Regions from separate parts of the Ruminococcus sp. D54t1_190329_F1 genome, predicted to be linked through region 2. Evidence: riboswitches for the same ligand, from Rfam matches in the RefSeq annotation. Region 2 holds a riboswitch; the other holds the start of a gene.
The links. Region 2 has a riboswitch for cyclic di-GMP ahead of I2D69_RS18445 (transporter substrate-binding domain-containing protein). Riboswitches for the same ligand answer to the same signal wherever they lie in the genome.

Region 1 (12,032 bases), on a different contig from region 2:
GGAACGATTTCTGTTCCAAGTGTCATTCGTTCCACGATTTGTTCTTTGTCAAGAGAACAATCATAAACCTTCCCTTCGCTTACAATAGAAAATCCAGCCATAACGTCAATATCTACAGAATCAATGGTGAATTCCATGAATACCTTTGTACGATACATTGGATCAGAAGCAGAAGCCGGTGCGTGAAGTTCTCCCATTTCTGATAAAATTGTTCGGACCTGTTCAGCATCATGAACAGAGACCATTAAATCAATATCATGAAATTCTGAAATAATACCTTTAAAGTACAGCAGCATAGATGCGCCTAAAGCCCACTCTATATTTGCCTCATTAAATCGATGTGCAATTTTCTGTAGTAATTCAATTTTCTTCCGTATTTCAGGCATAATACCTCCCACTTATATATTTATCTGGATAAAACATGTTTGTTACTGATTCCTACGGATCACTCTGCAAGGACTGCCTGCAGCAATCACATTGTCGGGAATACTTTTTGTTACAATACTGCCTGCTCCAATCACAACATTATCTCCGATAGTAACTCCTGGTAAAATAATAGCCCCGCCACCAATCCATACATTATTTCCAATGATAACTGGTGCTGTTTGTGTTTTACAATCATGCTTCTTAAGTCCGTCAGATAAAGGTGGCTTGGAACTGTTTTTTGAGTTTTTGTTTAACTGCTCTTTCAGTTCTCGGATGGTCTGGTTCAGACTTGTAATCTCAGCAGAAAGCTCAGCAATGCGAGCACTTTGTTCTTCGTTTTGCTTCATCAGAAAACGAACGAATTCTTCTGTGATATTAACTGGCATTCAGACCACCTTCTTTCCGCGATTTTTTATATTTCTATTGTAACGGAAATGCCGTAAAAAAACCAGTCAGACAAAAAAGATACTTCCTTAATCCAATCCTCTAACGCCAGACCCTCTACAGAACTCTCGCGTATTATTCGTTACTACTATTATCCCTCTGATCCTCATTACAGCCATTGTTCCTTTGACCTGCTATAACAAAATGGCACAAAAAGCATTGATTTTATAGACCAATTAGTCTATTCTAAAATAACTACAACAAAAATATTCTTGGAGGGGTATATGACGAAAGCTCTGACTAATTATGATAAAATAAAAATTTCTACAGCACATGTTTTCCTGCAATATAATCAGGCTACAATGATACATAAATATTCATTAGATTACAATTCTGACTGGTTATATATTACTTTTATTAACCGTACCTATCGTATTAATCGAAAAACGGGAAGTGTTCAGTGGTCAGATAATGATTTTGAAATAATTCATGAAGCCAATCACAATGAAGCAATGACTATTTATGATGTTTTATGTTATTCAAAGGATAGATGCCATCTGTCACATGAATTTATAAACATAAACAGCCTTTCCTCTGTCCGAACAGGAAATCTCTCAACGAGCAGCGGATTTTTTCAGAATACCGCTGACTTTTTTAACGGAAAAACCGTTGAATTGCGTAATGCCTGTATAGCACTTTCCGGAAAGGAACTGGAAAAAGGAGATGTTGCTTTTAAATTAAATCTTTTTCCTTTTTTGCCGATTATCATTCGTTTCTGGGAAGCTGATGATGAGTTCCCGGCAAGTCTTCAAATTCTTGCAGACAGGAATACTTTAGATTACATGCATTATGAAACGCTTATGTTTGCACTTACACATCTGTTTTCCAGACTGAACGAGGAAATGCGAAATGAAAAAAGGTGAAGAATCCAGACAACTCCTGATTGAGTGTGCGGCTGAATTATTATGGAAAAATGGATATTCTGCTACTGGAATCAGCGAAATTCTCAAACAAACAGACCTTCCAGTAAGAAAAAATATGATTGAAATGTACCTGGAATACCGGTCATATCATGGCATCTGAAAGGAACTTATGTAAGTTCTGAAAAAATATTTTTGGGGAGGGAATCCTCCCCATTCTTATATCGTGGTACTTTCAAAGATTAAATTGTTAAAGCGCTCTTTAAAGAAAAAAGTCCTATGCAATTTTCCAGAGTGGCACTCCATTAGTATAACATGCAATTAATATTTTTCCTGCTGCCTTATTACTTCTGATAATATTGACAGCAGCTTATCAGCCTGGACTGGCTTTGCTATATGTTCATTCATTCCGGCTGCAATAGCCTCCCGCTTATCTTCCTCAAATGCATTTGCTGTCATTGCAATGATTGGTATACACGCCTTGTCCTTATCTGGTAAATTTCTGATTTCCTGTGTTGCCTTATAACCGTCCATTTTAGGCATCTGGATATCCATGAGGATCACATCATATGTTCCAACCGGCATTTGCATTATCCTGTTTACACACTGGATACCATCCTCCACACGTTCTGTTTTAAGACCTGCACGCTCAAGTATTGCTTCTGCAATCTCTGCATTCAGATCATTGTCCTCTGCCAAAAGGATATTCCTTCCCTCAAGTATTTCACTGCAGGATTCTGGATTTTCAGCATGTTTTTTTACATAATAGCTTTCATCCGCTATCCTGTGTTTCAGTGTTACAGTAAAAGTGCTGCCCTTTCCAAGCTCACTCTCCACATCGATTGTTCCACCGAGCAGATCAACATATTTCTTTACGATTGACATTCCAAGTCCGCTTCCTGTGATTTTGCTCTTCGTGGTGTTTCGTTCACGAGTGAATGCTTCGAAAATTTTTGACAGATAATCCTGGCTCATACCAATTCCGGTATCGCTCACCCTGGTCCTTACAATCATGTACCCAGGCTCCTCGCAGGGTAATTCATCTATATCTACCATAACAGAACCACCGGCTGGAGTATATTTTATGGCATTACTCAGGATGTTGACAAATATTTCTTTTACCTTGGTAGTATCTGTCAGTATATTTTCATGTTCTACATTTATTGTGTAATGAAGAGCAAGATTCTTTTTCTTTGCTTCATCCTCAAATATTTCAAACAGAGTCTGCCGGATATCCTCAATCCGTCCATAGTTCTCATCAATTTCCATCCTTCCGCTCTCAATCCGAGCCATATCAAGTACATTATTTATGATTGACAGAAGAAGGTTTCCTGACTGCTGAAGTTTTTTTTAATGTTCTGAAGTTTCAGGCAAATCCTTTCCTTTCAGTTCATTCTCCATAAGCTGTGCATAGCCCAGAATTGCATTCATAGGAGTACGGATGTCATGTGACATATTGTTAAGGAAACGAGTCTTTGCCAGATTAGCTTCTTCTGCTTTTTTCAGAGCGATTTCCAACTTGTCATTAAGCTTTTGTGTATCATTTGCAGCAAGCTTTGCGACAGCTTCTGCTTTCCTTGCCTTCCGTAAAAGTACGAGGATAATACTAATGATAGTGAGTACAAAAAATCCTGCCGTAGCAAAAAAAGCAAGCATATTGTCTTTTACAAAATCCAAAAATGTTACCTTATCTGCTGTACTGTCATAAATAGCAAGTGCACTTGTAAGCATGTCAGACGGCATAGCCTTTAAGGTTTTATTCAATATTGATAAGAGGGTTCCCTCTCCACTTCTAACTGCAAAGCATGCCTCCATTGTTTATGTAAGTGGAATACTCTTGAAATTTTGACTGTTATCATATATTAGTGCCTGACTTGCGCCCATGAGGAAACAGTCTGCTTTTTCATGAATGACCATATCTGCTGCATCGTCAAGCGAATCACAATCTATAAGCTTCCATTGGGGATAACTGAATGCAATATGCTGTTTTAAGGCATATTTTTCCCTGGGCACAGCTACAGTATACACCTTATTCTCATCAAATTTTTCCTCATCTGTTACCGCCATCAGGCTGTAGGTCCAGGCTGTGTTTGTAAGTGTATATCCGTTTTTTTCTGCAAAATATGGATTCCTGCCAGCATAAAAAATCATGTCAATCTCTCGTTCTTGTAAAGCTTGAAGCATTTCATCATATTCATCATATTCCTGTATATTAAATTCCAGTATCTGATTTCCCAGACAGTCTTTGGCATAAGAGAAATATTCTGCCAGCATACCGGTAAGTTTTCCAGTCTCTTCGTCCAGGGAAAATACTGCCGCATCATTACTCAGAAATCCGATCCGGATCCCATCATGTTCTTCCAACCAGGACTTTTCTCCGCCTGTAAGACTTTGACAATAATCAAGCGTAAAATACTTTTTATACAGATCCGCCTTGAAAAAAGGACTATCCTGATCCAGCTGACGCATAGCCCAGTCCAACTCTGTCTTGATATCGCTGCGCTCTTTATTTATTACAAAATATATGCCGGATTTACCAATCGTGGTAACGGATGATATTCCCTGTTCAGACCAGATGGATTCCTCCAGAGATACAAAACAATCGATTTCATGATTCGCTAATTTCTTTTCGACATCATCATCACTATTCACATTTACATGTTTTGTATGTATGCCATTCTTATTTTCCCATTCTGTCAGCATGATTTCAGGCTCAGTCCCCATGAGCACACCTACACGTTTCCCATCCATAGACTTGAAATCAGACGTCCCAATATCCGTATCCGATAAATCAGCATAAAGGATATATTTTTCCTCACCCATGGGTTCATCCGGGAAAAGCATCTTCTGTGCACGTTCATCGGTGTAAGAAATATCGCCCATGATATCAATCTCACCATTTTCAAGCTTATCAAAACAGTTGGACCAGTCACATTTCACATACTCAAATTTCCATCCGGTATAACCTGCCAGAGCCTGCATGAGCTCGTAGCCATAACCTCGTCTGACACCGTTTTTATCGACATAATTAAAGGTATCCTCAAATGAGCCGACACGGATGGTCTGTGGCTGTTTTTCATCATTATTCGTTTCAGCAGCCTGGCAGTGTACCGATAACATCATCCACATTCCCAGGACCACAAATATACATGCAAATAGTACGGCTGATTTTTTTCTACTTTTATCCATATTTTTTATTTCCTTCATCCGTTTGTGTTTTATGATGTTCCAAACACCAGGTCAAAAACAGCAAGTATTGTTTTTATATCAATCGGTTTTGCAATATGTGCATTCATCCCTGTTGCTGTGTACTGCTGCTGTGTAATTTCCATCATCTCTGCAATGCCCCGGGTGATAAAAACGCTGCCAAACAGGCAGCGCATCTCATTTCATGCAACTGGCTGCCATTTTACAGGCCCTGTAGCTTTGCGTCGCAGACTTTCATCTGTTTTGCCGATTTCCATATTAGAGCATTTAAAATTATACAAAAAAACTGATTTTATTATACTCCCTTGCTCCACTTTACACAAGAAAAACCTCACCGCTTTAACGCTTAAAAATAATTTGAAAACCTGCTAAAAAGTTGTTAACCGAACTTCTTAGCAGGTTTTTATTACTAATCTGTCAGATTATTTTGTAATGTACTGATCAATTCCTCTATAACGATTGGCTTGGATAAGAATCCATTCATACCGCATTCCAACGCTTTCTTTCTGTCCTCGTCAAAAGCATTGGCCGTCATGGCAAGGATGGTGATTCCTGCCAGTGCCGGATCCCTAAGGGCACGGATCTGCTTCGTGGCCTCATATCCGTTCATTACCGGCATCTGCACATCCATCAGCACCAAATCATAACCGCCCGGTTTCGACCTCTTGACCTTCTCTACTGCCTCTGCCCCATTTTCTGCAGTATCCACCAGGAAGCCATATTCATTAAGGATCTCCACCGCAATTTCACTGTTCAGCTCATTGTCTTCCACAAGCAGTATACATCTGCCTCTGAAATCTGAGCATGCCGCCGGAAGAACAGGCTTCTCCTGCTCAGCCTGATTCTGGCCAATGGCAGTCATCAGGGTATCTCTGATATCGGACATAAACAGAGGTTTCGCACAGAATGCAGTTACTCCTGCAGCCCTGGCTTCCACTTCGATGTCTGACCAGTCATAAGCAGTCAGAATAATGATCGGTGTATCGTCACCAAGACTGCGGATCTGTCTGGTGACCTCAATACCATTCATATCCGGCAGTCGCCAGTCGATGATATAAGCATGGAAGGCATCCCCAAGCTCCATAGACTGTCGTGCACGCAGAACAGCCTCCTTACCGGAAAGTGTCCATTCCGAACGCATTCCAACCCTCACAAGCATTTTGGTCACGCTGTCACAGGTATTAAAATCGTCATCTACAACCAGAGCCTTAAGACCTTCCAGCTCTGCAATCTTCTCTATACGGTGATTCTCAGGCTGAGTCCGGAATGGCAGACGGACGATAAATTCGGTACCTTTCCCCTGCTCTGTCCGGACCTCAATGGTGCCGCCCATCATATCCACAATATTCTTGGTGATGGCCATGCCAAGTCCTGTACCCTGAGTCCTGCTCACAGTGGAAGTCCGCTCCCTCTCAAAAGGAGAAAAGATCTTCTGTACAAATTCCTGACTCATACCGATTCCGTTATCCTTTACCCGGATCTCGTACAGTTCACTGCCTCTTTGGAACCCCGGATACTGTTTCAGCCGGACAGAAACGGTTCCGCCAGCAGGAGTAAACTTGATCGCATTGGACAAAAGATTCAGCAGCACTTGATTCAGTCGTGTCTTGTCACAATAGACATCCTCATTCGTCACATCCATGGCATCCATATAAAGCTCCAGCTGCTTCGCATGGATCTGCCCGCTGATAATCGTCTTCAGATCATGAAGTACATCCGACAGACTGACCTCTATTTCTTCCAGATGGATCTTTCCACTCTCAATCCGGCTCATATCCAGGATATCATTGATCAGAGAAAGCAGATGGTTACTGGAGGAAAGGATCTTACCCAGATAATCCCGAACCTTGTTTTTATCATCAATATTGCTTACAGCCAGTGTGGTAAAGCCGATGATCGCATTCATTGGTGTCCGGATATCGTGAGACATGTTGGAAAGGAAGGTACTCTTGGCCCTGTTTGCTGTCTCCGCCGCACGGACTGCCTCAGAAAGTGCCTGGTTCATTTTCCAGTCCGAGGTACGGTCCGACAGAACCAGGATGTATTTCTTTTTTCCATTTACCTCACTACCCATTGCAATATTATGGAACCAGCGTTTTTCCCCTGTTTTCTGATGAACATATTCAAAATCCCATTCTCGCTGTTCATGAACCTTGATTTCTTCCAGATAATTTTTCTCCGGATCTTCATGTTCCGCCGGATGCAATTTTCCCAGAACACGAATATCTCTACGAATCTGTTCTACCGTAATACCCAGCAGATTTTCCGCATTTGGGCTGACGTAATCTGCCTGATATGTTTTTGCATCCAGCATCAGAAAGACATCATCCACGTTCATTGAAAGCTTTTGAAACAGCTCATCCCGGTACCGGATCTCCGTATCCTTTCTTCTGAGATTTGTCCTGCTTTTTTGAATAATAAGACTGATAAGAAAAGCAGCAATACAGAACACGACCGCACCAACAAGAAGCATTGTACTGCTCTGCAGGCTGTTCATACTGGCATTAACAATATCTGCCTGTACAAGTCCCAGAAATACCCAGTCCTGAATATCTGATTTTTCATAGACCAGATAATAGTTCCTTCCATCCAGATTTACCAGCATCGCACCAGTATGTCCTGCTTTAAACTTCTCCGAAAGCTCATTGACCTCTTTTTCAGACATATCAGAATGCTCTCTCAGAACACCGAAGAAATTATATACATTCCCCCATAACTCAGAAGAATGATCGATCACAACACGGCCATCCGGATGAACAATAAAACTCTGTGCATTTCCATTGAAAGCAGAAATATCCAGTACATCTACGATATTAGAGTTTTCATAAGCAATGGCGATGGCATCATATTCAAATCCCTGATAGTTTCCATGAGCCTTGGGAGTGGCAAAAACAAGCAACTGGGATTTTCCCGGAACTGCTGCATTTGATATCACATCATTTCCCTGCCGGATGTCCTCTTCAATATTTTCCTGTAATCCAAGGTACCCGGTTTCCCCTGTCACCATCTTATAGTTCCCGTCGGCTGACAGAAAAAAGAAATCCAAAAATCCGGCATCTTCCTGCGCATTCTTTATATAATTACGGATTTCATCTTCGCTTGAGGTATTCTGCAGATTCTCACCCCAAATATGGAGATAAGTCAGGTTCTTATCTGTCAATTCCCTTAACATATTATCAGACTGATGAAAAACCTCCGTCAGATGGGAAACACTTTCCTCATAAATAGTTTTCGACACAAAGTCAAAATATCGGAAAACCATCAGAACAATTCCCAGTAAAACAGCTGTAAAGACAGCGATCCGGAATCGTTTTCTCCTAACAGTCTTTTCTCTGCCTTTGTTATGCTTCTTAATATCCATTCTTCTCACCTCAGAGTCATGTAGTCTTCAGGCTCTGCAAGAATGGCATCACCATCTGAAATATATCCTGTCCAGGTATCTTTCACAAAGGTGTCTTCTCCCTCAAACGCAATATTCTCATCTGTGGGATAGGCTTCCATGTGTTTTGGTATCGCAAGGCAGGTTACCGTGAATGTATCCTTGTCCTGAACTTTTTTTCCGTCTTTTGTAACTTTACTCAATGTATAGCCATCATCCGTTTCTTTGACTTCCACGGAAATGCCGCTGACCACAGGCAGAGAGCCACGGTTAAAGGGAATGAAACCTCCCTGATAGCCTTCTACAAAGTTTCTGACCAGTTCTGTCAGTTCTGCCCCGCTTATCCTGCAGCTATATGCCGAAAGACTGTTTGGCATGATCATGTCTCTTGCCATTTTTTCTGTATATCCAGCTTTCAGCACGTTTCCCGTAAAGCTGTTTCCGGTTGCGATTAGCACATCCGTCCCATAAATACCACGCAGAGTGTTTGCCATAACCGAATAAGCCGCATTTCCCCCACTGCTATGAAAACGGTTGGAATAGGATTTCTGTGAATCCAGCACGATATTCTCTGAAGCAAATTCTTCCGCAAGAAGCTGGGAATTAAATGACTGATAGGCCTGCTCTGCATCGTATTCTCCTGAAATCATCTTCGAAACCACATCCTTGGAAACGGAGAAAAAGTCATTTGACGCAATACGGATATACATGTGGTTTTCCTCGATCACAGGTTTCACATCCTTCAGATATTCCGTAAGCTTAAGATTCACATCCTGGCTGTAGCTTAACAGATCCTGTCCATCACTAATGATCCGGTTCTGTGCATCCTCTGAAAGCATTGTATTCAGTACCTTCATTGCTTTCTTCCGGCGCGTCTCGTCCTGTGTCAGGTCACGGTTTAATGCCACCTGAAAATATGGGGTCGTCATCAGCCACTTTTCGCCATTCTCCTGAAAGAATGGCAAAAATGTTGTGTTAATGCCCTGATCCTGTAACATTTTTACACCAGCTGAGCTGCCGAAGTACATGGCAAGCTTACCACTTTGGTACATCTCAATTATATCATCATAATTCATATCCAGATCGTCCTGGTTCAGCCCGGTATCCTGGATAAACTGTTCCATGCGTTCAAAAGCCTCCGGCCAGACGGTATCATCCAGACCTTCTCTCTTTGTATTATCCGGGTCACTGTAGGTGGTGCGCCACTTGCGTCCGTCTACAGAAGACAATTCTGATGCAGACAGACCCTGCAGTGTTTCCATACAGGTATAATCGTAATAATAGTCTGCAGTAAAGCCACGGATTCCCACCTCGTCAAATGCCTGGCAGGCAGAGACAAAGCTTTCATAATCGGTTGGCAGCGGAATTTCATACTTTTCAAAAAGGTCCTTGTTCACTACAAAACCGTGGGCATCTGCACACACGGGAAGCCAGTTTACGCTGCCATCCTCGTTCATAAAACTGCTGAGGTAGGTATCATAGACAGCACCTGCCTCATTGGTTGTGGAAAGATCCATCAGACTGTCATTCAGCGGACTTGCGTCATGCAGGGAAAACCGGCAGCAGGTAATAATATCCGGCAATCCACCGTTTTCATCAAGAAATTTATAAAAATCCAGATCATTATTGCCGACTACAAATTCAACATTGATATCCGGAAGCTGTTCCTGGATGTATGGTGCATATTTATCATACAGGCTGGTGCTCCATAAATACACTGTGATGGTTTCTGCATCTTCTTTTTCTGCAATTTTTCTGCCGCAGCCTGACAAAAGTGATGTGCCTGTCGCCATCACCAGAAGTACAGCAAGTAACTTACTCCGTTTTTTCTTTTTCATTATGACTCCCCCTGAAACTGTGTTTCATTAGTTTATAAATTATATTTATTAATAATTTTCCATCAACAGGCTTTGCTATATGTTCATCCATTCCTGCTTCTTTAGCTCTCAGTCTGTCCTCCGTGAATGCATTTGCTGTCATTGCAATGATCGGAATCATCTTTGCATCCTCTCTGTCCAGAGAACGGATTTTCTTTGTAGCTTCATAACCATTCATAACCGGCATCATAATGTCCATAAGAATGACATCAAATTCACCAGGTTTACTTTTTCTGAATAGCTCAACAGCTTCCTGTCCATTCCATGCTTTCGTCACCTCAGCACCTTCATTCTGGAGCATAAATTCTGCAATTTCCATGTTCAGCTCATTATCTTCTGCCAGAAGAATATGCAACCCCTTTATAGATTTTTCTGATACATCCTTCTGTTTTTCACGTTTATCCGCATTCATATCTATTTTGAACGGAACCCGGATCACAAATGTAGTTCCTGTGCCTTCTTCACTTTCAAAGGTAATGGCTCCGCCCATTTTCTCGACCAGATTCTTTGCAATCGGCATCCCAAGTCCTGTTCCGGCAAATTTTGTGCGGCTTCCTGTGTGTTCCTGTGCAAATGGTTCAAAAATATGTTTTTGGAACTCCTCAGTCATTCCGATTCCGGTATCCCGGCAGACAAATTCCATTGTGGTCATTCCTGGCTGTCCGGCTGGGATTTCCATGCAGCTGATATAGATATGTCCGTTTTCTCTGTTATATTTCACCGCATTGGACAGGATATTCATCATCACACGTTTCACATACCCCGGACTTCCAATAAAATCCCGGTGTGTGATTTCTTTTTTCTCCCACTCGATCCGGATATTCTGTTCTGCAGCCATCTGCTTGATCACAGCAAATACTTCCCTTGAAATACTGCTCAGATTAAATGGAATCTCTTCCAGAACGATTTCGCCTGACTCAAGCTTACTCATGTCCAGGATTTCATTTACCAGTTCCAGCAACAGATTGGACGCCTTTTTCACCTTTGTCCTGTATTCCGTCTGTTTCTCCAAATCACCTGCATAATGTTCTGCCATATTGACCATGCCGCAGATTCCATTGATCGGAGTCCGAATATCATGGCTCATCCGCTGGAGAAATTCTGTTTTTGCCTCATTGGCGGCTTCTGCCTTTTTTGCTGCTATCAGAAGTTCTGCTTTATATTTTTCATCTTTTTCCTGTTCCTGTTTCCGGTGCGCCAGATTGGTTCTGTATGTCCAGAACCAGAATATACTGAACATCAGAAAATAAAGAAAAATAACACTTATCACACTTAATGGAAGATTATGGAACACTTCTGTATCCGGAAGATATGCATAAATATAGTAATCCCTCTGCTTCAGCATGATTCCGTAGCATCCTGTTCCTTCATTCTTCAAATGATAAATGTGCTGACTGTCTGTATGCCTCTTCATTGCCTGAACAACTTCGTTGTCAGCCGTATTCTGCCCCAGCAGGCTCTCATCATTGCTGGCAACAACAATCCCCTCGTCTGCGACAATAATCGTTCCATCTTTCTGGATACTATAACCATTTAAAAGTCCCTGTATCGTCAGTGTATAGTTTCTGGAAAATTCAGGAGGTGTGTAATAGTAGATTGCCACAATACCCGGTGCATCTTTTCTGGCACAGGCTGCAATATCAATATAGGATCCGTCTTCCCTGGCAAACCGTTCTGAATAAGATCTTTCTTCATATCCGGTAAAATCCATAATAATGTCTTTTTGCAGATACTCCGTAATCTCATCAGTCAGAGACTCATCCGTACTGTATTCGCAGTCCGTCTTTCCCTCTGTATCCAGTACAATGATACCATCCACCCAGAGAGTCTGCAGGTTTT
Region 2 (12,560 bases):
CTATGCTTCTTTTATGAAGCGCTTTACCGGACACAAGGAGGAATGGGGCACTTTCCTTGATGTGAAGCATTGGCCGGAAATTAAGAATCCGAAGAAATATGCCGGACAGCGGGTGGTCATCGGTTCTGTGACAGATGGCTACAATCCACAGGAGGAGCAATTCGGGAATACCAGAAAACTTCTGGAGCAGCTGATCGGCAGTGACGCAGATATTCTGATCTGCACAAAGTCGGATCTTGTGGTACGAGATATTGATCTGCTGAAGAAGCTTGGACGAGTAACCGTTTCATGGTCGATCAACACACTAGATGAAAATTTCAAGAACGATATGGACTCTGCTTCTAGCATTGAGCGCCGTATCGCTGCTATGAAGCAGGTATATGAAGCAGGTATCCGTACAGTCTGTTTCGTATCTCCGGTATTCCCCGGTATCACGGATTTTGAAGCAATCTTTGAGCGGGTAAAGGATCAGTGCGATCTGTTCTGGCTCGAAAATCTCAATCTTCGAGGCGGTTTCAAAAAGACAATTATGGATTATATCGCCGGAAAATATCCTGATCTTGTACCCCTTTACGACGAGATCTATAACAAGCATAACCGCAGCTACTTTGAAGCACTTGAAGTAAAAGCTGAGGAAATGGCTAAGAAGTATGATTGCCCATTTGTGGATAATGAAATGCCTTATGGCAGAGTCCCGCAGGGACATCCGGTGATCGTAGATTATTTCTATCATGAGGAAATCCGAGGGACAGAGAATACAGGAAAAAGAAATCGTTAATCTAAATGAAAATTAAACTGATGATGGTGGAGAGATTTATTTATCGCCATTTGAAATCGAGAAATTCTTGTTTGAAAAATAGAGAAATTGTAAAATTGAAGAAAAAAGAAATGCACAGTTCTTAGCTTATCGAGAACTGTGCATTTTTGTAAATAAATACTTTTAATTAGCCGATTACGGCGTCCTCTGCTGTAAAATGTTCCAGAGAATTTTCTTTTACCTGAATGCAGATATAAGTAATTCCGGAAATATCGGATGCAAAAAACTGACGCTTTGCAGCAGGTGCAATCTTTAGCCAGTCTCCAGTTGAAAGGCTGATTTCTTCTCCATCAATTATGGCTTTGCCGTTACCTGAAAGAATTCCATAGATTTCTTCATTTTCTTTATGAGAATGAATAAATGGGACATTTGCTCCTGCAGGTAGTTCGTTTAAACTGATTTCTGCACCTGTTAAAGACAACTTTTCATGCAGCTCAATTCGGTTTTCCTTTCCAATAGTTGTTTTTGTGTAATTTGTCATAATGATACCTCCATAGTTGATTTGTAGTTTCGGGTTGATTGGTATTAGTATAGTGTGAGACACATACAAAAACAAGTACGCACCTTTTTGTAACTGTACACTCAAAAATGAATGTGTTACAATAGACTCGGAGGTGAGAATTATGCGAGCAAAAGAAGAATTACCGGAATGCCCAGTTGCAACAGCGGTATCTCTCATCGGAGGAAAATGGAAACTGCTGATTTTGCGTAACTTGAAAGAGCGCCCATGGAGATTCAATGAGCTACAACGAAGTATAGATGGTATTTCACAAAAGGTTTTGACAGATAGTTTAAGGCAAATGATGAGTGATGGACTGGCATATCGCCACGATTACCATGAACAGCCACCGAGAGTTGAATACGGATTAACGGAACTCGGAACAAAAATGCTTCCAATTGTTAATTCACTTGCTGACTTTGGTAACTACTATAAATCACTTATTGAACAGAATTAAGTACGTTAGTATTTGAAAAGCTCGAACAATCGGAAGTTGTAGGAGAAAATTTTTAATGAATATAACAGTTTATCTTGGGGCAAACGAAGGAAATGACCCATGCTTACGGAAAGCAGTTGAGGAATTGGGGGCATGGATTGGAAACAGTGGAAATGCACTTGTTTACGGTGGTTCTAAAGGTGGTTTAATGGGAGCATTGGCAGACAGTGTATTGAAGGCAGGCGGTGATGTTACGGGTGTTGAGCCGATTTTTTTTATTGAAAATGAGTTTCAACATGATGGACTGACAAAACTGATTGTGACTAAGGATATGTCTGAGAGAAAAAACAAAATGATTGAGTTAGGAGAAGCCTTTATTGCCTTCCCGGGCGGCACGGGAACATTGGAGGAAATTGCAGAGGTAATGTCGAAGGTGTCTTTGAAACATCTGGAGGCACCCTGCATTCTCTACAACCTGAACGGTTACTACGATGATTTGAAAGCACTTCTAAATCATATGATTGAAAAAGGATTATCTTCTAACGAGCGACAGGAGGGAATCTTTTTTGTTGAAAATCTGGATGATATAAAGCGAATCTTGAGACGGGCATAACTTATGTTTGCACAGTAAAATGGAGTTGCATTAGCGAAAGACAGAGCACGATCAATTCCAGCTTGAAGAAGAAACAAAAATCATTCATGTCCTTTGTCATATAGTTTCTGTATATTTTTTGGAAGTTTATCAGGTAACATGGCATTTATCGTATCTTCATTACCATCTTTCATTGCTGTTTCATAATACCAGCACTTAAATTTTAAGAGGGAGAGAGTTTTTTGAAGTTCCTGGATTTCAGTTTCAACAGCTGATTTTCTGGCTTCAAATAATTCTTTCCTTTTTTCATAGCTGGCACTGCCTTCAGATACCCAGATAAAAAATTGCTTTATATCTTTGATCTCAAGCCCAGATTTCTTCAGACATTCAATGATACGAAGCGCTTCCAACTCATTATTGCTGAAATAACGGATGTTTCCTTTACGTTCCAGATTAGGGAAAAAACCTTCCTTGTCATAATATCTTAAGGTAGAAACAGGAAGACTAAACATTGCAGAGACCTGACTGATTGTATACATAAAAAACCTTCTTTCAAAATATGCTTGACCTAAAGTTAACTTTAGGTTGTATGATATTTATATCATATACTATTGTTAGTGTAATTACAAGAAATTTTGCATATGGAGGATGTCAAATATGTTAAAAACAGAAGAATTAAAGTTGGTATCTGAATGGGATAAAACTTTTCCACAGAGTGAAAAAGTAGATCATAAGAAAGTGACATTTGTAAATCGTTATGGAATCACACTTGCTGCAGATCTGTATAAGCCGAAAAATGTGTCAGGGAAATATCCTGCGATTGCCGTAAGCGGACCATTTGGTGCAATCAAAGAACAGTGTTCCGGATTATATGCGCAGACGATGGCTGAAAAAGGATATTTAACGATTGCATTTGATCCTTCTTTTACGGGGGAAAGTGGAGGCAATCCAAGATTCATGGCTTCTCCGGATATTAATACAGAAGATTTCATGGCTGCTGTTGATTTTTTTTCTGTTCGGGAAGATGTGGATACGGATAAAATAGGAATCATTGGAATCTGCGGATGGGGTGGAATGGCTCTTAACGCAACTGCATTGGATATAAGAATAAAAGCAACTGTAGCATCTACCATGTATGATATGACAAGGGTAAATGCAAATGGGTACTTTGATTCTGAGGACAGTGAAGAAGCACGTTATGCAAAGAAACAGTCACTGAATGCCCTCAGAACACAAGAATACCGTAAAGGCGAGTATTCCAGAAGCGGTGGTTGTGTTCCACTTCCGGTTCCCGAAGATGCCCCTCTCTTCGTAAAAGATTATAGTGAGTATTATAAAGGCAGATGTTATCATAAAAGGAGCCTAAATTCCAATGATGGCTGGAACAGTATTGGATGTATGTCATTTATGAATCAGCCAATATTAAAGTACAGTAATGAAATCAGAAGTGCAGTCCTTATCGTTCATGGAGAAAAAGCGCACAGTTATTATTTTGGAAAAGATGCTTATGAAAATATGATCAAGGACAGCAAGTACACATCCAATAAAGAGCTGCTGACAATTCCAGGGGCTGTTCATACAGATCTTTACGATAATCTGGATGTGATCCCATTTGATAAAATCCAGAAATTTTTTAAAGAAAACGGGGTTGGTTAATCATGACATTTGAAGAGAAGAAATTGTACAGCTTGCTTTGCCATACGAGATCCTCCTTCAGCATGCCTCTATTGTATCATGCTTATGTGTATTTGGAATTTCCCAGTCATCACTGGGAAGAATCATGGCGCAGGAAAACCTGCCGTCGCTGATCACACTTGAAAAAATATGTACAGCTTTGGGCGTGACATTATCACAGTTTTTTCAGGAAGGTAATTCAGAGAATCTGACAGAAAAACAGAAAGAAGTTTTAAGGATATGGAATAATCTGAGTACAAATGAGCAGGAAACAGTGATGTCAATGCTGCGTGGTCTTCGGAAGTAGAAGAATAGTTCGAGTATATGTATCGGCTGTTCTTTTTTTTATTTTTGTCGTTAAAACGGTAATGTTTTCTTGTGTATACTAGAGCATTAAAGTATAATGAAATCAGTTTTTTTGCATAAGTATTAAAGCTATAATAAGGAAATCGGCAAACCAGATGAAAGTCTGGGACGCAAAGCTACAGGGCCTGTAAAATGGCAGCCAGTTGCATGAAATGAGGTTGCACTGTCTGTTTGGCAGTGCTTTTTTATGGTAGAGCACTTGAATAAGTAATACAGAAGCTGTTTGGAAAAATAGCGGGGAGGTTATTGACAATTAATGAATGTAAAATTAAAATCTGGAAGCAAGCAACTGTAGCCTAGAGGAGGGGAGAAAGATGAAGAAGTGCAAATTAGTACAGAATATAATGAATTTCAAATTTTGTTACATTATATTTTGCACAATTATATGTTTTATTGTTTTATCCGTTCCTACATTTGCCAAAGAAAACTCTGACAATGTTATCCGGGTAGGATCTTTTGAAGAAACTTATAATACCGTCAATGAAAAGGGAGAAAGAAGCGGCTATGGTTATGAGTATCTTCAAGATATTGCAGGTTATGCAGGATGGACATATAAATACATAACAAGTGATTGGAAAAACTGCTTTACACAGTTGGAAAATGGAGAGATTGATATTCTTGGTGACATTTCCTATACAGACGAACGTGCTGAAAATATGCTTTTTTCCGATATGCCTATGGGGGAAGAGAAATATTACATCTATACGGATGCATCCAATATGGATCTTACAGCAGGAAATTTGGATTCTTTTGAGGGAAAAAATATTGGTGTGTCTAAAGATAATATAATGGAGGATGTGCTTAATGAATGGGAATCAAAATATGGTCTGCATACGAAGCATATCAATGTTTCTACAACCACAGAAATTATGGACAAACTGTCGAAACATGAAATTGACTGCTTCGTTTCGGTAGAAGAATCCCGTTGGGAAGAATCGGATATTTCACCGCTTACAAGTATTGGAGAGACAGAAATCTATTTCGCTATAAATCCAGAACGTCCGGATATCAAAGAAGCACTGGATAGCGCTATGCGCAGAATCAAGGATGACAACCCATTTTACACAGATGATCTCTACAGGCGTTATCTTTCTGCACAGAGCAGCTCGTTTCTTTCAAAAGAAGAAAGTGAGTGGATCGGGCAGCATGGTGCAATCCGGATAGGGTATTTGAATCAGGATGGAGGTATCAGCAGTGTAGATCCATCAACAGGTAAACTGAAAGGTGTTATTACAGATTATGTGGATCTTGCAGAAAATTGTCTGCAAGGTCAGACTCTGGAATTTGAATTAAATGGATATGAGACAAGAAGTGAACTGCTTCAGGCATTGCAGGATGGAAAAATAGACCTGATTTTTCATGCAAACCAGAATCCATACTTTGCAGAAACAAATGGATTTGCTTTGTCGGATACGCTGTTGACTCTCAATATGGCAGCAATTACGGCAAAGGATTCTTTTGATGAAAATAAAGAGAATATAGTTGCCGTTGAAAAAGATGATTTTGCATTGAAAGCATATCTTTCATACAATTATCCGCAATGGAAGGTTGTGGAATATGAAACATCAGATGCAGCAGTAAAAGCAATGCAGAAAGGGGAGACGGATTGTATTGTAAGCAATTCAGGTACTGTTTCAGACTATTTGAAAAATAATAAGCTTCATAGTGTTTTCCTGACAAAAGAAGCTGATGTTCCATTTGCTATTCTGCAGGGAGAACCGGTTCTTTTGTCCATTCTGAATAAAACACTGACATCTATGCCTACAACTCAATTTTCAGGTGCAGTAGTTTCGTATAATGCTTCCTTACGAAAAGTTACAGCGAAGGATTTTATTCAGGACAATTTACTGACAGTTTCACTTATCGCTGGAATTTCTTTTTTCGTTGTTCTGTGTATAATTCTTGATTCTTTGAAAAAATCAAAACGTGCGGAAGAAAAATCCAAGAAGTCTGCTGAGCAGGCATTGAAGCTGAATCAGGAGCTTGAAGAAAAACAGCAGGAATTACAAAATGCACTTGTAGAAGCACAGAGTGCCAATAAGGCTAAGACTTCCTTTTTAAATAACATGTCTCATGATATCAGAACACCGATCAATGGTATTATTGGCATGCTTACGATTCTTGAGAAAAGCGGAAATGATGCTGAGCGGGCAAAGGATTGCATGAATAAAATACATGAGTCATCGAAACTGCTACTATCATTGATAAATGATGTTTTAGATATGGCAAAGTTAGAATCAGATACAGTGGTTTTTAGTGATGAATCCATCAATCTGGACCAGGTATGTCAGGAAATCACGGAGTCACTATCTTTTCAGGCAGAAGAAAAAGGACTTCATGTTATAGGAGAACATGATGATTACAGTGGTATATATGTTTGGAGCAATGCAGTTCATCTGAAAAAAATATTGATGAATCTGTTTACAAACAGTATGAAGTACAATAAGGTGAATGGTTTTATTTACATGAGTATGAGAACGATTGAAAGATTAGAAGATCACATGACATGTGAATTTAAAATAAAAGATAATGGAATTGGAATGTCAGAAGAATTTATAAAAAATGAATTGTTTACTCCATTTGTACAGGCAGACAATTCCCCACGTTCTGATTATAATGGGACAGGTCTGGGAATGCCTATTGTGAAACAACTTGTAGAAAAGATGGGCGGAACCATAACAGTTGAAAGCAAGCTTGGTGAAGGAAGCTGTTTTACTGTAATACTTCCATTTAAAATTGATACGAATGCACGGCCAGAAGAAAAAGAAGATTTTGATGCAGATATATCAGATATCCGGGTATTGCTGGTTGAAGATAATGAGCTGAATGTGGAAATAGCAGAATTTATGCTGACGGAAAATGGGGCTAAAGTAGAAACAGTGAACAATGGGTTAGAAGCTGTTCAGCATTTTGAAGCTTCCGAACCGGGAACATACGATGTTATTTTAATGGATGTTATGATGCCGGTGATGGATGGTCTTACTGCTGCAAGAACAATAAGAGACCTGGAACGGCAGGATGCAAAAATAATCCCTATCATTGCTATGACTGCAAATGTATTTAGGGAAGATGCAGAAAAGTGTATGGAAGCAGGAATGAACGCACATCTTGCAAAGCCGCTGGATGCGGAAAAAATTAAGCAGACCATAAGCGAAGAGTTGAGAAAGCAAAATGCCTGTCATAAATGATTATGAGGCAACCGCAGCAATCAGGAGCCTTCCAGATGCATGGGAAAAGCAGACAGGAAACATAGAGAGAGGATTTTGTTATGACAGAAATTAATTTATTTCCGAAGCAACCGCAGTCTGTGACTGTTTTGGTTTTTATAACTGTGCTGATCGTTCTGCTTCTTATCCTGACTGTAATGGTACATATGAGGAACAGAAAACTGAAAAGTACGTTGGAAGAACAGATGGCGGAAAGACGGCTTTTGGATAAGATATGTGCAGATTTTACGGCTGTCTATTATGTTGAATTAAATACCGGTTCCTTTGAAATTCTCCATATAAACGATGGAACCAACGTAAAAAAAATGAATCTGAAACAGGGTGATAATTTCAATTCTTCTGCTGACCAATATGCGGTTCAATATCTGTATGAGAAAGAAAGACAGGAATTTAAGGACTGGATTTCGACAGGGCATCTAAAGGAACAGCTTTCCCGGAAGGAGCGCATTACATACCATTATAGAAGTAAACCGAATCCGAACCAGCATGAATTTTTTGAGGCACAGGCAGCCAAAATATACGAGGATGAGAAACATTTTTTCGCACTGGTGGGTTTTCGGCATATTGATGATATCATGGAAAAAGAAACTACGATCCAGAATCAATTAAAGCAGGCACTGGATGAAGCACGGCTGAGTAATGAAATAATCTCAGCAATTGCTAAGAGTTACTGTTCTATCTACAGGATTGATGTGCAGAAAGATTTTTTTGAAGAGATATCAAATGACAGTGAAATACACAAACTGACAGGAAACAGAGGCAGTGCATCGGAGAAACTGTATCAGCTTTGTGATACAATGGTTGCATCTGAATACCGTTCGCTGATCCGTCCATTTCTGGATGTCTCTACACTTTCAGCAAGATTGAAGACGGAAGAATATATTTCTACAGAATACAGAATGTGTGATGGCAGTTGGCACAGGATGCTTTTTACTGTAAAAAAACGGGATGAGTCTGGAAATGTAACCCATGTTTTATGTACAGTCCGTAGTATCAGCGATTCCAAGAGACGTGAAGAGGATCTTAACTTTGCTGCGGAAGCAGCAAAGCGGGAAGCCGAAATGAAAACAAGGTTTCTGGCAACGATGAGTCATGATATCCGTACACCACTGAACGGTATTATCGGTATGGTAAATATGGGAAATCAGTACGCAGATGATCCACAGATGCAGCAGAAGATCAGAGAAAAGGTAATGGAATCCCTGAAATATCTGGTGTCTCTGGTAAATGATGTGTTGGATATGAATAAACTACAGAGCGGGGATTTGAAGGACCAGCAGCTTTTATTTGATCTGACAGAGGTACTGCAGGAACTGAATCAGATTTATGATGAGCGGGCTGCCAAGAAAGGCATCCGGTATGAGATTGACTGGAAAAATGGTACATACAGTCACAGCACTCTGGTTGGAAACCCGGTATATCTTGGAAGGATTCTGTCGAATATTATGGACAATGCCATAAAATTCAGTCAGTCGGGTAGTGTGCTCACGTTGGGGGTTAAGGAAGAAACTCTGGATGATGACAGAGCAAATTTCACTTTCTACTGTAAAGACCAGGGTGTGGGTATGAGTGAAGATTTTATTGCACATGCTTTTGATATGTTCTCTCAGGAAAGCGAGACAAGCAGATCCAGGTATGAAGGCACCGGACTGGGGCTTGCAATTACGAAGCAACTCGTGGACAGAATGGATGGAAGTATTGAACTGAAGAGCAAAGCAGGTGTCGGGACAACAGTTATTGTAAAAATTCCGTTCAAAATTGGCACACAGGATAAAAACAGTAATTTATCAGATAAGCCAGTAAGCCTTGATGATTATTCGGTAGAAGGCATGCGGGCATTGGTTGTGGAAGACAATGAGTTGAACATGGAAATTTCCAGATGTATACTGGAAGACAGCGGTATGGAAGTTACATGTGCAGTAGACGGGCAGGAAGCAGTTGAAATCTTCGAGAAATCTGCACCGGATTATTTTGGGGTAATTTATATGGATATTATGATGCCGAGGATGAATGGTCTGGATGCGGCAAGGACAATCAGGGAAATGAAAAGAAGGGATGCCAGGAGGGTTCCGATCATTGCAATGTCCGCGAATTCTTTTGCAGAAGACATTATCAACAGCCGGCTGGCTGGAATGAATGTTCATCTTGCAAAGCCACTGGATGCGGAAAAAATGATCATTGCCTTGAAACAATGCATGGCAGATAATAGCGATGTAAAACTGCACGAAGATTTGTAGGAATAAAAAGACAGAGCATATAAAGTTGTTATATGGTCTGTTTTTTAATTCCTTAGAAGAAGCAGGCTGTGAAAATTCATATGTCTTTTTGGGACTGAAATAATTACTTAAATGAAAAACTAATTTCCAGCTGTGGACTATCCCTGTCTGACATTATTAGCAAAATCAATGCAAGGGGAACATAATTAGGATAAAAGCAGACCGGTGGAGAGCAAAATCTCTGCTGGATTTATATATGAGATCAAATCAGAGCATGTGAGAAAAAGTCCAGCTAACATTTGAGTTCCGCTCTGTTGTCACCCCTTATTCGGGGATGTAAATCAGAGAAAAGGCGGGAAAAGAAACAATCTCTCCCAAACCTGCAAACATAAATTGAACAAAATCGCTGCGCGATGGCCTACCAAGGCTATGGCATAGCGATTTTCTTTTTTCTATAACAAAACAGTGGAAAGCAAGTCCTAAAAGTAGTATTGTTAAGTCACCACAACGAAACAATCAAACAGGATCGACCTTCCCACTGCCTATGAAAAGAATACCACCCTTCCGCTTGGTTGGCAAGCGGTTTTATGACCCAAATGCATCTCCATATAAAGCAGTGTTCCGGATAACTACTGATTTTATATGGAGGATTTTATTATGTATGAAAAATATTTAGAACAGCTTGAGGAAGCCGGAAAAATCCGTAACCTTAAAGAACGTTCCATCAACTGCTATAAAAACTATGTCTCTTATTTTCTGAAATATCAGAATAAGAATCCTGAAGAGACACAAAAAGCTCACTTTATGCCGGAATCTCCTCGGATGCAAAAAATATCTTTCAAAGCTCAGGGATAAGGAGATGCCAGAAATATTGAAACAGCTATACGGGATAAACATCTATGTATGTAAATCCTGCGGTGGACATCTTGGAAAACCACAACTGAGAATACCGCAAAGGTGTTAAAATCCAAATCTTTTATATGTTTTCTAAGCCTCAAAATCCTGAGGTTTAATTGTTATACCTATTTATCTGAAAATTCTTGATTTCTGTAGCGTCTGCACAGGAAATCCTGTATAATCATGGATAAGAACAAAAGATTAAAAGTCCATAGGTAGTAGCTACTCGGACGCTCACTTTGTTCAATTAGGTCAAATCGAAAATGGAGTAAACGAAGGGGCAGTTCACTGAAATGTCGAAACTGCTTTTTCGTTTACTCCATCATCGATTCTAACCTAAAGAATTGTCTTAATTGGATAAATCGAAATTGAATACTGAAGGGATATATTTTAAAATGATACTAGAAACTGAAAGATTAATTTTAAGAAAGTGGACGCAAGATGATGCAGAAAGTTTGTTTACTTATGCAAAAAATCCAAAAGTAGGGCCAATTGCCGGATGGCCTCCTCACAAGGATATCGAATCAAGTAAATATGTTATTGACAATATTTTCACCGGAGCAGAATGCTATGCAATCTGTGAAAAAGAGAATAATGTTGCAATAGGAGCTGTTGAACTAAAACTAAACGGACATACAGATATGACAGATAGAGATGATGAATGTGAACTTGGTTACTGGTTGGGAGAACCATTCTGGGGCAGAGGGTATATGCCAGAAGCGGCATATGCGCTTATGAAACGAGGATTTGAAACGCTTGAAATGACTACAATATGGTGTGGCTATTATGACGGAAATAAAAAGTCCAAAAGAGTACAGGAGAAACTTGGATTTATTTATCATCATACTTGCGATGAGGTTCCAGTACCATTGCTTAATGAGGTAAGAGTTGGCCATACAAATGTCATAACAAAAGAACAATGGAAAAGCCATACACAACCTGATGGAAAAATCCACGTAGCCAATATCGAAGAAGTGTAAAGAACCAATTATATCTGTTGGAGAGAGCGGTGAAAAGTTATGAAGTTATTATTTAAACAAAGGCTATTTTCATGGTTTGACAGCTATGATATTTATGATGAAGCAGGCAACACTGTTTATGTAGTAAAAGGTCAGTTGTCCTGGGGACATAAACTTGTAATTTATGATGCCTATGGAAATGAAGTAGGAATGGTTGTTCAGAAAGTACTTACTTTTCTTCCTAAATTTGAGATTTATAAAAATGGCAGTTATATTGGATGCCTGAGCAAAGAATTCTCATTCCTGACGCCACATTATAATATTGATTACAATGGATGGCATATTGATGGAACCATTATGGAATGGAACTATAGCATTCTTGATCGAAGCGGTTATTCAATTGCACGGGTTAGTAAAGAACTGTTTCATATGACTGATACATATGTTATTGATGTGCAGGATCCAGGAAATGCGTTGGATGCGCTGATGTTTGTACTGGCAATCGATGCAGAAAAATGTTCCAGAAATTAATAGTTAATCTTGTTTCTGTAATTATTCGGAGGATGAAGTATGGGATTATTCAAAAAGAAAATCATGAAAAAAACATATGACCGAGAACATATGAAACCAGTTATTCGTGCAAGTATTTGTACCGGAGAAGAAGTAGCAGGGTTCAAAGACATACGGACCGGAAAAATCGAAGAAATCATGCTGATCAGATCGCCGGAGGACTTAGAAAAATTTAAAGAGATATATGAGATAACAGAGGAAATTGCAAAAGAATATTAAACATTGGATAAGGAGGATGTATTGTCATGAGAACTATAGGTAATATTCTTTGGTTTATATTTGGAGGATTACTGGGTGGACTGGCATG

Region 1: linked by a shared signal. The riboswitch ahead of I2D69_RS20040 (transporter substrate-binding domain-containing protein) and the one ahead of I2D69_RS18445 (transporter substrate-binding domain-containing protein) in region 2 are both predicted to bind cyclic di-GMP.

What each region holds. Positions count from the first base shown of each region.
Region 1 is NZ_JADNDC010000014.1:579-12,610, forward strand. It holds gene I2D69_RS08025 (DUF1897 domain-containing protein) at 1-386, opposite strand, end outside; partial or broken gene I2D69_RS08030 (DapH/DapD/GlmU-related protein) at 429-617, opposite strand; partial or broken gene I2D69_RS20025 (DUF6444 domain-containing protein) at 618-812, opposite strand; gene I2D69_RS08035 (DUF3786 domain-containing protein) at 1,095-1,733, shown strand; gene I2D69_RS08040 (hypothetical protein) at 1,720-1,893, shown strand; gene I2D69_RS20030 (ATP-binding protein) at 2,052-2,999, opposite strand; gene I2D69_RS20035 (histidine kinase dimerization/phospho-acceptor domain-containing protein) at 3,081-3,494, opposite strand; gene I2D69_RS20040 (transporter substrate-binding domain-containing protein) at 3,549-4,919, opposite strand; cyclic di-GMP riboswitch class I at 5,120-5,195, opposite strand; gene I2D69_RS08050 (response regulator) at 5,347-8,298, opposite strand; gene I2D69_RS08055 (ABC transporter substrate-binding protein) at 8,304-10,154, opposite strand; gene I2D69_RS08060 (ATP-binding protein) at 10,132-12,032, opposite strand, start outside.
Region 2 is NZ_JADNDC010000058.1:413-12,972, reverse strand. It holds gene I2D69_RS18480 (radical SAM mobile pair protein B) at 1-778, shown strand, start outside; gene I2D69_RS18475 (cupin domain-containing protein) at 945-1,298, opposite strand; gene I2D69_RS18470 (helix-turn-helix domain-containing protein) at 1,441-1,773, shown strand; gene I2D69_RS18465 (TIGR00730 family Rossman fold protein) at 1,829-2,365, shown strand; gene I2D69_RS18460 (MerR family transcriptional regulator) at 2,446-2,883, opposite strand; gene I2D69_RS18455 (alpha/beta hydrolase) at 3,002-4,000, shown strand; gene I2D69_RS18450 (helix-turn-helix transcriptional regulator) at 4,038-4,325, shown strand; cyclic di-GMP riboswitch class I at 4,460-4,535, shown strand; gene I2D69_RS18445 (transporter substrate-binding domain-containing protein) at 4,699-7,572, shown strand; gene I2D69_RS18440 (ATP-binding protein) at 7,653-9,848, shown strand; gene I2D69_RS18435 (hypothetical protein) at 10,485-10,682, shown strand; gene I2D69_RS18430 (GNAT family N-acetyltransferase) at 11,078-11,704, shown strand; gene I2D69_RS18425 (LURP-one-related family protein) at 11,744-12,214, shown strand; gene I2D69_RS18420 (aspartate dehydrogenase) at 12,254-12,472, shown strand; gene I2D69_RS18415 (YccF domain-containing protein) at 12,499-12,560, shown strand, end outside.